DNA from 3 places in the Comamonas squillarum genome. Region 3 is predicted to be linked to each of the others. Evidence: riboswitches for the same ligand, from Rfam matches in the RefSeq annotation. Region 3 holds a riboswitch; each other region holds the start of a gene.
The links. A riboswitch is a leader RNA that binds a small molecule or an ion and turns the genes downstream of it on or off. The one in region 3 is predicted to bind cobalamin.
Positions count from the first base shown of each region.

Region 1: another riboswitch for cobalamin. It lies ahead of N4T19_RS04470 (TonB-dependent receptor); the one in region 3 lies ahead of N4T19_RS09455 (TonB-dependent receptor domain-containing protein).
Region 2: another riboswitch for cobalamin. It lies ahead of N4T19_RS14685 (ABC transporter substrate-binding protein); the one in region 3 lies ahead of N4T19_RS09455 (TonB-dependent receptor domain-containing protein).

Region 1 covers NZ_CP104377.1:949,163-953,960, reverse strand. Annotated here, with positions in the region: gene N4T19_RS04485 (hydantoinase B/oxoprolinase family protein) at 1-142, shown strand, start outside; gene N4T19_RS04480 (MFS transporter) at 221-1,603, shown strand; gene N4T19_RS04475 (LysR substrate-binding domain-containing protein) at 1,786-2,730, shown strand; cobalamin riboswitch at 2,827-3,097, shown strand; gene N4T19_RS04470 (TonB-dependent receptor) at 3,338-4,798, shown strand, end outside.
Region 2 covers NZ_CP104377.1:3,167,622-3,172,419, reverse strand. Annotated here, with positions in the region: gene atpD (F0F1 ATP synthase subunit beta) at 1-418, shown strand, start outside; gene N4T19_RS14695 (F0F1 ATP synthase subunit epsilon) at 490-906, shown strand; gene N4T19_RS14690 (GNAT family N-acetyltransferase) at 958-1,506, opposite strand; cobalamin riboswitch at 1,553-1,778, shown strand; gene N4T19_RS14685 (ABC transporter substrate-binding protein) at 2,040-3,062, shown strand; gene N4T19_RS14680 (FecCD family ABC transporter permease) at 3,087-4,157, shown strand; gene N4T19_RS14675 (ABC transporter ATP-binding protein) at 4,154-4,798, shown strand, end outside.
Region 3 covers NZ_CP104377.1:2,020,930-2,025,727, reverse strand. Annotated here, with positions in the region: gene hemN (oxygen-independent coproporphyrinogen III oxidase) at 1-454, shown strand, start outside; gene N4T19_RS09470 (sulfite exporter TauE/SafE family protein) at 475-1,296, opposite strand; gene N4T19_RS09465 (cell division protein ZapA) at 1,746-2,165, opposite strand; gene N4T19_RS09460 (PspA/IM30 family protein) at 2,165-2,380, opposite strand; cobalamin riboswitch at 2,420-2,664, shown strand; gene N4T19_RS09455 (TonB-dependent receptor domain-containing protein) at 2,749-4,647, shown strand; gene N4T19_RS09450 (cobyrinate a,c-diamide synthase) at 4,670-4,798, shown strand, end outside.

The sequences.
Region 1 (4,798 bases), 1.1 Mb from region 3:
GGACTTGCCCGGCGGTGGCGGCAACGGCGATGCGGCGCTGCGCCCCACCGCGCTGGTGCAGCGCGATGTGGCTTATGGCTATATCAGCGCCGAACAAGCCAAAACCGATTACGCCCAGGCCACGCCGCTGCCCCCGGCCTGATCGCGTGCCCAAGTCCAGCGGCATAGCCGCTGGTCCTTTCCCATTTTTCTCCCCCTGCAGGACACCAAGGACTTCCCGATGCGCACCCACAATCCCATGGCAGATGGCTTTGCCCCCCCAAGTGCAAGCCTTTCGGACTGGTCATCCCCCCATGCGGCGGCGGCGCCGCGCGCGGTGCAGTCCAAGGAGCTCAACCGCGTAGTGCTGGCCTCGGTGGTGGGCAGCTTTGTCGAGTGGTTCGAGTTCTCGGTCTACGGCTACCTGGCAGCGGTGCTGGGCAAGGTGTTCTTTGCCACCAGCTCGCCCACCATGCAGATCACCGCATCTTGGGCGGCCTTTGCGATTGCGTTTTTTGCCCGGCCCATTGGCGGCATCTTCTTTGGCTCGCTGGGCGACAAGTACGGCAGAAAGCGGGTGCTGACCATCACCATCATCATGATGGCGATCTCCACCTTTTTGATTGGCGTGCTGCCCGGCTATGCGAGCATCGGCATTGCCGCGCCGCTGCTCCTGATCGTGCTGCGCCTGATGCAGGGGCTGTCGGCCGGTGGCGAGGCCAGTGGCGCGGCCATCTTTGTGGCCGAGTACTGCCGCGACCGCAACCGCACCTTGCTCACCAGCTGGGTTGAGGTGGGCTGCATGGCGGGCTTTTTCTTCGGTGCCTCGGTCTCGGCCATTCTGACGATGTTCTTCAGCGCCGAGCAGATCCTGGACTGGGCCTGGCGCATTCCGTTTCTGATTGCGCTGCCGCTGGGCGCCATTGGCCTCTATATCCGCAAGTACCTGGAAGAGACCCCCACCTTCATGGCCATGAAGCAGCAGCATGACGCACTGGCCCAGGCGAGCTGGAAGGTGCTGTTCGCCACGCACAAGAAAGAGCTGTTCCAGTCCGCTGGCATCATCATCGTGACCAATGTCACCTTGTTCACCGTCGTCACCTATATCCCGACCTACTTTGTCAGCGCGCTGCATGTCGATGTGGCCACCGGCCTCAAGCTCTCGCTGGGCCCGCAGCTTTTTTTGGTGGTGATGATCCCGATCATGGGCCTGCTGGCCGACAAGCTCAGTCGCAAGACGATGATGATCGCTGCGAGCCTGGCGATTGCGGTACTGGCCGTGCCTTGCTTTCACCTGCTGCTCGAAGGCAGCACCGCCGCCAAGATCTTGTCCTTGATGGTGCTCAACTTCTGTCTGGCCATGCTGCTGGGCAGCATCTACTCGATCATCCCTTCGATGTTCCACACCAGCGTGCGCTTCAAGGGCATGGCGCTGAGCTACAACGTGGCTGTGGCGATGTTTGCCGGCACCGCGCCGATGATCAACTCCTGGTTGATTGCCCGCACCGGCAACCCGGTCGTGCCTGCCTACTACCTCATTGGCGCGGCAATCATTGGCCTCATCGCCCTGGTCAGCAGCCGGGACCGCACCGGTTTGCCGATGCATGGTGATCCGGTCCAGTAAGGCCATGCGCTGCTGAGCGCTGCGCCAGCCCGAACGCATCCTTTCTGGATGCGTTTTTTTATGCATCAGCGGGGCAGGGCGCAGCAGGCAAGAGCGGTGGCATGCCGGCCCGCTGGGCGCCGGGCTGCGACCTATAATCATCGCCAGCCCGGGCTCTGCCTCTCCTGGCCTGGCGCTCCTCCATGAAATACAAGCTCCCGCCCCTGCAGCCACTGCGCGTGTTCGAGTCCGTCTACCGCCATGGCTCGATCCGCAAGGCGGCCGACGAGCTGTGCCTGACGCCACAGGCCGCCAGCCAGCAACTCAAGCAATTGGAAAGTGCGCTGGATGTGCAACTTTTCGAGCGCGGCGCGCGGGGCCTGGCGGCCAGCGCCGAGGCGCAGACCTTGTACCACTATGTGGAGCAGGGGCTCGATGCACTGAGCCAGGGGCTGGAAGCCGTGCGCTCCCACTACAAGGCTGCGCAGTTCCATATCCAGGTCAGCCCATACTTTGCAACCCAGTACCTGATCCGCTCGCTGCCCTCGTTCACCAAGGATTACCCGGAGCTCGATCTGCGCATCTCCATCGGTGTGGAGCTGCCTTCGTTCGATAGCGGCGATCTGGATGCAGCCATTGTCTGGGGCTACGGCGGTGTGGACCACCTCGATGAAACGCCGCTGCTCGAAGACCTCAAGGTGATCGTGGCTGCGCCGCAGCTGCTGGCCGAGCACCCGGTGGAGACAGCGCAGGATTTGCCGCACCACCGGCTGATATCGCCGCTGACGCACAACAGTCTGTGGCAGGACATTTATGCGATGCTGGGCCTGGAGCCCGGCGGCAAGCATGTCAGCCCCATGCTGCTGCACACGCACGATGCGATGCTGCAAGCCGTTCTCAGCGGGCAGGGCGTGGGCCTGCTGTCCTATGTCGATGCGCTCAGCTATATCCACAGCGGCAAGCTGCTCGCACCCTTTGGGGCCGAGCTGCTGCGCCAACTGCCGATGGACAGAACGCCCAAGTTCCACCTCTACACCCGCCGGGGCGGGGGAGAGCGCCCAATCCAGGCCAGCTTTCGGCAGTGGCTGCTGGGCCAGCTGCGCAGCACTGACTTCATCGGCTATGCGACGCGGCTGCCGCAGGGCTGATACAGCCACTGGGGCATGCGCTGTATCGCCCAGCTGACACAGGCCATGGCCAAAAGGCACTGCCCGGGCTTGCGGCTGGTACACTGGCTGCGCTTTGAAAAAAGCCTATCTACAGGTGCTCGCATGCGAGTGAAACGGGAACAAGGTCGGGAGTGCGCTCCCCCAAGCCTTGGCTGCCCCCGCAACGGTAGACAGGAAACGTAGCCGATGCGGCCCGCTCCCACGCGGGCCCAGTCACTGGGGTTGAGAGAGTGTCCACGCCTGCCAGGCAATAAGACACCCGCACCCTGGGAAGACCGGCTACCGGGTCAGCGCCTGCGCTGCACCGCCTGTAAGCCCGGAGACCGGCCTGTTCCTAGTCGCAGTGCGCGCTGTGCCTCTGGCCAGCACGTGCTCTCTCAACTGTCTGCGGGGTGTGGACGGCGGTTCTTCGCGCGACCCCGTCTTGGGGGGTGACCGCGTGCAGTGCAGCCCCCGCATCAGGCAGTTAGCGCCTTTTGTTCAAATGACTGCAGTTCCTTTTCCGAAAAACCGGCTCCTGGCCGCCCAGCGGCTCTCTTCCTCCTTGCGCCTGGTTGGCAGCTCCTGTGTTCTGTGTTTGCCCGCCTTGGGCATCACAGTAGCCCATGCCCAAGAAGCCTCACTGCCTGAAGTGGTGGTGAGCGACCAGCGCAGCGAGCCCAATGCGCTCCAGCTGCCGTCGACCTCGGCGAGCAAGCTGGCCGTGCCGCTGCAGGACCTGCCCGCCAGTGTCAGCTCGGTCTCGGCCGTGCAGGTGCAAGAGCGTGCCGACTACGAGGTGGTCGATGCCGTGGGCCGCAGCGTGGGCCTGAGTGCCAATGGCACGCCTGGCAATGGCGGGCTGTCGTTCTCCAGCCGGGGCTTTACCGGTGTGAACTCGGTCGGCGTGGCCGAAGACGGGCTGAGCCTGGGGGTTGCAGCCGGCACCGTGGCCTATCCCAATTCCAGCTGGGGCTATGAGCGCATTGATGTGCTGCGCGGCCCCGCATCGCTGATGTACGGCAGCGGCACCATGGGCGCCACGGTGAACGCGGTGCGCAAGGAACCCAGCCGCAGTACATCGACCGAATTGCTGCTGGGCGCTGGCTCCCACGGCACCGCCCGCGCGGGCCTGGGCAGCACCGGCGCGCTGAGCGACAGCCTGAGCTACCGCCTGGATGTTTACGGCGATCGCACCGATGGCGAGCGCCAACTGGGCAACAGCGACAGCAAGAAGATCATGAGCGCCATCCGCTGGCAGGCGAGCAGCGATCTGCGCCTGGACCTGACGGCCGATGTCAGCGACCAAAGGCCCGAGCGCTACTTTGGCACCCCGGTGGTCGATGGCAAGCCGGTGGCGGCGCTGGGCGACCGCAATTTCAACTTTCTCGACAGCGACATCCACTACAAGGACCAGCGCTACAAATTGAGGGCCGAGTGGAATGTGAGCGAGGCGCTGGTGCTGCGCAACGAGACCTACCATATGAAGGCCGACCGCCACTGGAAGAACATCGAAGGCTATGACTACGATGCCAGCACGCGCACGGTTCACCGCTACGACTACCTGGAGATCGGCCACGACCTGGAGCAAAGCGGCAACCGCTTAGGCGCCGTTTTCAAGCCCGGCCAGCATGAGATAGCGATGGGCTGGGATGTGTCGCAGGCCAAGTTCACCGCGCTCAACAGCTCGCCCTATACCGGTGAATCCGATGTGCCGCTGACCGGTGGCACCAGTGGCTACTGGGACAGCCCAGACCCTTACAAGCCGCGCATGACCTCGCGCATCCGCCAAAACGCCTTCTACCTGGAAGACGCCTGGAAGCTGGGCGAGCAGTGGCTGCTGATGGCCGGCCTGCGCCGCGACCTCTATGATTTTGACCGCATGGATTTGCTGAGCCAAGCCCGCTTTGACAAGACCTTGGGCGGCACCTCCTGGCGCCTGGGCCTCACGCACAAGCTGGGCCAGCACACCAGCATGTATGCGCAAGTCAGCACAGGCCATGACCCGGTCAACAGCCTGCTGTCGCTGACCCAGTCGCAAACCGGCTTTAGCTTGAGCAAAGGCCGC
Region 2 (4,798 bases), 1.1 Mb from region 3:
GTCGCGTGACATTGCTTCGCTGGGTATCTACCCTGCGGTGGACCCCTTGGCGTCGACCAGCCGCCAGCTGGACCCCCAAGTGGTCGGTGAAGAGCACTACTCGGTCGCCCGCCAAGTGCAGGGTACCCTGCAGCGCTACACCGAACTGCGCGACATCATTGCGATTCTGGGTATGGACGAACTCGCTCCCGAAGACAAGCTCGTCGTGGCCCGCGCTCGCAAGATCCAGCGTTTCCTGTCGCAGCCTTTCCACGTTGCTGAAGTGTTCACGGGCGCTCCAGGCAAGTACGTGCCGCTGTCGGAAACCATCCGCGGCTTCAAGATGATCGTCAACGGCGAGTGCGACCACCTGCCCGAGCAAGCCTTCTACATGGTTGGCACGATCGACGAAGCCATCGAGAAGGCGAAGAAGATCTAAGCTTTGCAGAACGGGCTGCCGCACGCAGCCCTGCTCGCAAACTAGTTTCTTTTTCACTCTGAGGATCAAAGATGAACACCTTCCACGTTGATGTGGTCAGTGCTGAAGAATCCATCTTCTCCGGCGAAGCCCGCTTTGTGGCTTTGCCTGGTGAAATGGGCGAACTCGGTATCTACGCCCGCCACACGCCGTTGATCACCCGCATCAAGCCGGGTTCGGTGCGCATTGAGAAGGCCGACGGCGGCGAAGAGTTCATCTTCGTGGCTGGTGGCATTCTCGAAGTGCAACCCGACTGCGTGACCGTGCTGTCCGACACCGCTGTGCGCGGCAAGGACCTGGACGAGCAAAAAGCGGTTGAAGCCAAGCAAAAGGCTGAAGAAGCCCTCAAGAACGCCAAGGGCGAGCTTGACCTGGCCAAGGCCCAATCCGAGCTGTCCGTCATGGCCGCCCAGATTGCCGCCCTGCAAAAATACCGCAAGAAGCGCTGATCCGCTGTTTGCGCAACTGCCACAGGAAAACCACCGCATGCGGTGGTTTTTTTACGCCCGTACCGGATGCGTCGGAGCAGGCCCCGTCTGCAGCACCTGCTGCATATGGATGGTTTGCCACAGCGGGTCGGCATCCTGGTGCAGGGTGATAAAACCCTGGCGCTGCCAGAAGGTTTGCGCGCCTGGCAAAAAAGGATGCGTGTGCAGGTAGAGCCGCTGCACACCCTGCTGCAGCGCCCGCTGACGCAGCTGCGCGAACAGCACGCCAGCCAGGCCTTGCCGGCGCCAGGCCGGGTCCACATACAAGCGCACCACCTCGGCGGTGCCTGCACTGGGCACGGTCAGATGGGCAAAGCGCCCGTCATAGGCGCGGTAGGCAATGCTGCCGATGACGCTGTCGCCCTGCCAGGCCGCCAGCATGCAGCCGCCGGGCGATGCGTAGACCGAGGCAAAGTCGCGCAGGTCGGCCTGCGGCGTGTTGGTATCGACCCGATCGCCAAACATGGTCTGGCGCGCCGCCTGCAAAAAGGCCGCCACCGGCGCGAGATGTTCAACGCGGCGGATGCCGTATGCGCTGGGTGTAGTGGGTGGGTGGTTCATGGCCATCAAACGGCCTGCAGCTTAGCATGCAGGCCCTGTAAATCGGCTACAGTACAGCCACTTTGGTTTCGCAAGAACATGCGCACGGCAGGGTGCCGGGGCATGAGGGAATCCAGGGAGCGCGAGCCGGCAGCCAGCGCCCCCAAACGGAACTGCCCCCGCAACTGTAGGCCACGAGCAGGCCATCCATGCGCCACTGAACTGCGGTTCGGGAAGGCGATGGTCTGCGCAGACCGGCCAGTCAGGAGACCTGCCAAGGTCATGCATTCACAACCCACTGGCAAGCCCCTGGTTTGCACAGAGAAACAGGCATGCCACCGGTTTGCGCGCTGCAAGGCGAACATCGCAAACGCCGGTGATGCAAACCCATTCATGGCGGATGTGCGTGTGTTTTGATCATGACCGGCGGGGTGTCCGGGCGGTGAGCAGCGTCTCGTCTGCGCAAGCCTGTCCTGGCTCCACCGGGCAGCGCCCCGCACCGGATCGGCTCGCACGGCCCGCATGCCCAGCCTCTACCTGGAGAGACGATTCCGATGCCTGTTCGCCGTTTTGCGCTGCCTGCCCTGTTGGCTACCTGTGTATTCACCTCGCTGTCCGCCTGGGCTGCCCCTTATCCGATGCAGCTGCAAAACTGCGGCTACGCGGTGTCCCTCAAGCAGGCGCCCGCCTCGGTCGTCACCATCGGCCAGGCCGGCACCGAGATGCTGTATGCGCTGGGTCTGGGCGACAAGCTGGTGGGCACCTCGCTGTGGTTCAACGCCGTGCTGCCCCAGTTCAAGGCGATCAATGACAAGGTGCCACGCCTTGCGGACAACGACCCGAGCTTCGAGTCGGTGATCGGCAAGCGCCCGGCACTGGTGGTGTCGCAGTTCGAGTGGATGGTCGGCAAGGACGGCGTCGTGGGCACGCGCGAGCAGTTCCATGACCTGGGCATTGCCACCTATGCGATGCCCTCCGACTGTGAAGGCAAGAACAACCTCAAGGGCGCCGATGGCACCCGCACCGCGGCCTACGATGTGCAGGCGCTCTACAAGAGCATCACGCAACTGGCGCAGCTCTTTGATGTGCAGCCCCAGGGCGAGCGCCTGGTCAAGGACCTGCGCGAGCGCCAGGCCAAAGCGGTCGCCAAGGTCCAGGCGGCGCAGCAGCCGAACCTCTCGGCTGCGCTGTGGTTCTCCAGCGCCGATCTGGCCATCGACCCGTATATGGCTGGTAAGAATGGCGTTGCCGGCTACATGCTGCAGACCTTGGGCCTGCGCAATATCGTCGACTCGTCCGAAGAATGGCCCACCGTGGGCTGGGAGACGATTGCCAAGGCCAACCCCTCGGTCCTGGTGATCGCCCGCATGGACCGCCGCCGCTTCCCTGCGGACGACTACCAAAAGAAGCTGGAGTTTCTGAAGAAGGATCCGGTCACCCAGCACATGGATGCGGTCAAGAACAACCGCATCGTCATTGTTGATGCCGATGCGCTGCAAGGCTCGATCCGCCTGGTCGATGGCATGGAGCAGATCAGCGATGCGGTACGCAAGCTCGGCCCAGCGGCCGCGCGTTGATCAGCCGCTGATGCAAGGCTCTGCATGATGGTGGCAACGGCATCAGCGCGCCCATCGGCGCTGCGCAGGCCGCTGCATGGGGCCGCCTGGTGCCTGGGCGCGGCACTGGCGCTGCTGCTGAGCGTGGCGCTGGGCATCGCCATTGGCGAGACGGCGCTGTCGCCCAGCCTGGTGCTGCAGGTGGTGGCCAACAAGCTGGCCGGTGCCCACTACGCCATCGATCCCATCAGCCAGGGCATTGTCTGGAACTACCGCCTGCCCCGCGCGCTGGTGGCGGCCAGCTGCGGCGCGGGCCTGGCGGTCTCGGGCGTCATTTTGCAATCGCTGCTGCGCAATGCGCTGGCCGAACCCTATTTGCTCGGCATCTCTGCCGGGGCCTCCACCGGCGCAGTGCTGGTGACCGTCGTGGGCATCGGCGCGGGCGCCATCTCGATGACCGTGGGCGCCTTTTTTGGCGCGCTCTGCGCATTTGCACTGGTCGCCCTGCTGGCCCACGCCGCCGGCAGCGGCGGGCTGCGCAACAGCGGCCAGATTGTGCTGGCCGGCATTGCGGGCTCGCAGCTCTTCAATGCGCTGACCTCGCTCATCATCACCAAGTCGGGCAGTGCCGAGCAGGCCCGGGGCATCATGTTCTGGCTGCTGGGCAGCCTGAGCGGCGTGCGCTGGCCCGATACCGTGCTCACGGCCTGCATCGCGATCACCGGTTTGCTGCTGTGCCTGCTGCATACGCGCGCGCTCGATGCCTTCACCTTTGGCAGCGAATCGGCGGCCGCGCTGGGCGTGCCGGTGCGCCGTGTGCAACTGGTGCTGCTGCTGGCCGCGGCGCTGATGACGGCCGTCATGGTCTCCATCGTTGGCGCGATCGGCTTTGTCGGCCTGGTGATTCCACATGCCGCGCGCATGCTGGTCGGCGTCAGCCACCGGCGACTGGTGCCTGCCAGCGCGATGATGGGCGCGGTGTTTCTGATCGCCGCCGATGTGCTCTCGCGCACCCTGATCCGGGGCCAGGTGCTGCCCATTGGCGTCATCACCGCCCTGGTCGGGGCGCCGGTGTTTGCCGTCATCCTGCTCCAAAGCCAGCGGAGGCGCGGATGACGGCGGCACCTCTGGTCACGGCGGATCAACCCGTGTTGCAGGCCTGTGCGCTGGGCCTGCGCCTGCAGGGCCGGCCGGTTGTCGAGCAGCTCAGCCTGCCGGTGCAGCGCCACGAAATGCTGGGGCTGATCGGCCCCAACGGCTCGGGCAAATCCAGCCTGCTGCGCTTGCTCGCCGGTGTGATCCGGCCCAACGAGGGCCAGGTGCTGCTGCAGGGTCAGCCGCTGCACAAGAGGGGGCGCCGCGCCATTGCGCGCGAGCTGGCCCTGGTGGCGCAGATGGCCGAGACGCAGGATGCCATCAGCGTTGAAGACGCGGTGGCGCTGGGGCGCACGCCCTGGCTGTCGGCGCTGCAGCCTTTTGCCGCGCAGGACTGGGAGGCCGTGCAGCAGGCCCTGGATGCCGTGGGCATGGCGGACCGCCGCCACAGCGCCTGGCACAGCCTCTCGGGCGGCGAGCGCCAGCGCGTACACATCGCACGCGCGCTGGCGCAGCAGCCCGGTGTGCTGCTGCTCGATGAGCCCTGCAACCACCTCGATATCCACCAGCAGCTGTCGCTGATGGCCTTGATCCGCGCCTTGCCCGTCACCAAGGTCGTGGCCCTGCATGACCTGAACCAGGCGCTGGCCTGCGACCGGCTG
Region 3 (4,798 bases):
CCGCAACTTTCAGGGCTACAGCACCCAGCCCGATTGCGATCTTATGGCGCTGGGCGTGTCAGCCATCGGACGCATTGGCGCCACCTACAGCCAAAATGCCAAGACCCTGGAGGAGTACTACGACCTGATCGACCAGGGCCAGATTCCCGTGGTGCGTGGGCTGGCACTGACGCGCGACGACCTGCTGCGCCGCACGGTGATCATGGGCCTGATGTGCCAGGGGTGCCTGGCGATTGAATCGCTGGAGCAGGCCTGGCTGATTGATTTTGCGCAGTACTTTGCCGCCGAGCTGGCCCAGCTGCGTGAGCTGCAGGAGCAGGGCCTGGTGCAGCTGAGCGACGAATCGATCAATGTGACCGAGCTGGGCTGGTACTTTGTGCGTGGCGTCGCCATGGTGTTTGACAAGAACCTGCAGGCCGACCGCAACCGGGCGCGCTTCTCGCGGATTATCTGAGGGCAGGGCGTGGGCAGGCCTCAGCCCTGCCAGGCCGCCAGGCTCTTGTAGAGCATGTAGAGCGCCAGGCACAGCAAGATGCCGCCAAAGATCTTCTTGAGCTGGCCCACCGGCAGCCGGTGCGCGGCGCGGGCGCCCAGCGGCGCGGTCAGCACGCTGCAGGTGGCAATGGCGGCCAGGCCGGGCAGCCAGATATAACCCAGCGAATGCGGTGGCAGCCCCTGCAGGTGCAGGCCGGCCACCATGAAGCCGATGACATTGGTGACCGCAATCGGAAAGCCCAGCGCCGAGCTCGTGGCTACCGCGTTGTGCATCGGCACGCTGCACCAGGTCATGAAAGGCACGCTGATGAAGGCGCCGCCCGCGCCCACCAGGCCCGAGAGGCAGCCGATCACGCCACCCGCAGCCAGCTGGCCGGCCGTGCCCGGCATGGCGCGCATGGCCTGGCTATTGGGCTTGCGGAACATGCGCAGTGCCGAGTAACCAATGAACAGGCCAAAAAACAAACCCAGGTAGCTGCCCTTGAGCACCGCAAAAATACCCAGGCTGGCCAGCAGGCCGCCCAGCACAATGCCCGGGGCCAGGCGTTTGACAAGGTCCCAGCGCACCGCGCCATGCTGGTGGTGGGCGCGCACGCTGGACATCGAGGTGAAGACGATGGTCGCCATCGAGGTGGCAATCGCCATCTTGATCGCCAGCTCCGGCGCCACGCCCTGGGTGCCCAGGATGTAGGTGATGAAGGGCACCAGCACCATGCCGCCGCCAATGCCCAGCAGGCCCGCCAGAAAACCGCCGATCAGGCCCAGAAACGACAGCGGCAGCAAAACAAGAGGATCAGTCATGGCGCGCAGTAAAAAGGCCACCTGAAACAGGTGGCCTGAAACCCCGCTGTCGCGGAGAGGAGAAGACAGGTTGGGCGGAGCCTGCCCGAAAAAATCAGGTGTTCGCAGCGGATCCACTGGACCGTCATCCTGAACCGGGGGTTCAGGTGGGCGAGGGCAACCTATCGTTGGGTTCATCTGACGCGAGACGATCACGCTCAATAGGTAATGTACCAAGCCCGTGCTCGTAGAGCATTGGTTCAAGGAACTATAAAGTCCAGCAGGGCTGCGAACGCTTTCATTGTAATCGCTCGCGCCTGCCGCACCCACCAAAACTGCAATTCAATGTGCCTGGATTGGTCAAAAAAGATAGCTGGTTAGCCAGATTGAGCAATGGGTGGCGTGATATTTTGCAGCCAGGCATTGCATGGCGCGGCAATCTGGTGTTGGCGCCTGCTCGCGGCAGTGCCTCAAGCGCTGGTGCCCAGGGTGTCGGCCGGTTGCGCGGGGGCCGGCGCCAGCGCCGCGTCCAGCCGTTGCATCACCGACTGCACACGGGGCGCATCCCAGTCCAGGCTCGCCTGGTCCCCAGGGGCGGTCTGGGCCTGGACCTCAACCATCGCGGCAGACTGCGCAGCAGCTTGCGCTTGCAGGGCGTCTGCGGTCTGGCTGAGCTGGCTGTTTTGCACTTGCAAATCAAGCAGGTCAAAAGCGACATTGAGGGCCGCCAGCACAGCGATGCGCTCGCGGCCACGGATCTTGCCCGCGTCGCGGATGCCGCTCATGGCCTCATCGACATGCTTGACGGCAGCCAGCAGACGTGCTTCCTGGCCTTCGGGGCAGCCCAGCATATAGCTTTGCTGCATGATGTGTACTTCCAGCTGTTTCATCATTCGTCCTGGTCAAAGGTCTTGGGCAGGCGTTCGATCAGTGCATCCACGCGGGCGCGGGCCGCTGTCAGGCGCGATTGGAGGGAGTCGCGCTCCTGGGTCAGGGTGGTGACTTGCTCTTGCAATTGGGCGTGGGCGCGTTGCAAAGCCTCATGACGGCTCAGCAGTGCCTCCACCCGCTCAAGCATCAGATCCATAGAAGGCGTAGTGGCCATAGAGAGACAGTCTTCTTAAGTGCGCAATGGGTTTAACGCTAAAATTGTACCCGTTGGTGCTCGCCCCAGTGGTTCACATGGGGGCAGTTCAACGGGAAGCAGGAGCGCCGCTTGTGCCCTACAAGCCTTACGCAACCTGCGCTGCCCCCGCAACGGTAAGCGATGGTTGGCTTTTGCGCCATCCACAGCCACCACTATGCCACTGAATACCTTGAACAAGTGTTTGGGAAGGCGTGTGCTGTGTCATCGCCAGCCCGGATACCGGCCAACAATAGTGGAGGCGCGTGGCTGAGGCCTTGCCGCGGCTTCCGTGTTCCCCATTGCCGGCGGGGAGGCTGGCGCGGGGTGGTTCATCACCAACTCAGTGCATGTTTTCCTCTGCTTTTTCGACACGCCCCTTCGCGCGTCCCGCGCTTGCGCCCCGCTCGCGCACCCTCCATACCCCCCGTTTTTTGGCCTTGGCCATCGCAGCGGCGCTGCCCCTGTTTGCGCTGCCAGCACAGGCGCAGCAGGCCCCAGCCGCCCTGGAAACAGAGGGTAAAAACCTGCAAGAGATGGTGGTGACCGCCAACCGCATCGAGCAGCCGCTGTCCGATCTGGTGGCCGACATGTCTATCATCGATGCGCAGACCATCGAGCGCCAGGGCCCGGGCAGCGTGGCCGATGTGCTCGCGCGCGTGCCGGGCATCCAGATTTCGCGCAACGGCGGGCCGGGCACGACGACCAGCGTGTTCATGCGTGGCGCCGATTCGCGCTTTACCGCTGTCTATGTCGACGGCGTGCGCATGGACTCGCAATCGACTGGCGGCGCCTCCTGGCAATCGATTCCGCTGGCGCTGATCGATCGCATCGAAGTGCTGCGCGGCCCGGCCGCTGCCGTCTACGGCTCGGACGCGATGGGCGGCGTAGTGCAGATCTTCACCAAGAAAGGTGAGGGCGCGCCCCAGCCCTATGTCGGCCTGGGCTTTGGCAACCGGGGCACGTTCACGGCCGAGGCCGGTATCTCCGGCGGCGCCGACGGCTGGGATTACGCGCTGGGTCTGAACCGCTCGCAGACCGATGGCTTCAATGCCCGCACCGTGGCCACCGCCAACCCAGACGAGGACGACTACCGCAGCAATGCGGTCAGCGGCCGCCTGGGCTACCAGCTCAACGGCCAGCACCGGCTCGAAGCCACCTTGCTGGCCAGCGATGTGAACTCGGGCTACGACAGCAGCCTGACCGAGGACGACCGCAGCCTCAACAAGATGTTTGCGCTGGGCCTGAACTGGCAGGCGCAGTGGACCGAGCACTACAGCACCAAGCTGCAGTTCAGCCAGTCGCGCGACTATTACGAGACCCGGCCCTCGCCCTACCAGACGGACACGCGCCTGCATAACTACCTGTTCCAAAATACCTGGCGCCTGGGCGTCCACACCTTGACGGCCGCACTTGAGCGGCGTGACGACGCGCTGACGAATGGCGGCATTGACCGCGACCGCCACCAGAATGCGCTGGCGCTGGGCTATGGCCTGAACTCCGGCCCGCACACGGTGCAGCTGAACCTGCGCCGGGATGACGACAGCGAGTTTGGCGGCAAGACCACCGGCAGCGCTGCCTATGGCTATGCCTTTGCGGCAAACTGGCGCGCCACCGCGACGGTAGGCACGGCCTTCCGCGCGCCCACGCTCTACCAGCGCTTTAGCGAATACGGCGACGCATCGCTGCAGCCCGAGAAAAGCCGCAATGCCGAGCTGGGCCTGCGCTGGGCGCAGGGTGCCGACAGCTTCTCGGCCACGGCCTACCGCAACCGGGTCACCAACCTGATCAACTTCTCGTCGCCCGGCAGCTGCGACAGCGCATTCGGCTGCTATGCCAATGTGGGCAAGGCACGCCTGGAAGGCATCACCTTGGCGGCCACGACCAAGCTGGGCGCGTTCAACCTGCACGGCTCGGTCGACTTCCAGAACCCGCGCGATACCGAAAACGACAAGCTGCTGGCGCGCCGCGCCAAGCGCTATGCCACCCTGGGCGCCGAGACGCGTGCAGCCGGTTGGACCTGGGCGGCCGACCTGCAGACCAGCGCCAAGCGCTTTGACAATGCCGCCAACATCAATGTGCTGGGCGGCTACACCTTGTTCAACCTGTCAGCGCAGACCGAGGTGGCCAAGGATGTGAACCTGATCGCCCGTATCAACAACCTGGCCGACAAGCGCTACCAGACCGCACGCACCTATGCCACCGAAGGTCGCAGCGTGTATGTGGGTGTGAAGTGGATGCCGCGCTGAGCGCAGAGGGGATAAGCCAGCCATGACAGACACGACGGTTCAGGACCGCCCAACGGCCGCTTGCGTGGCACTGCTGATTGCGGCGCCCGCATCGGGCCAGGGCAAGACCACGGTGACGGTAGCCTTGGCGCGCCTGCATGCCCGCCAGGGC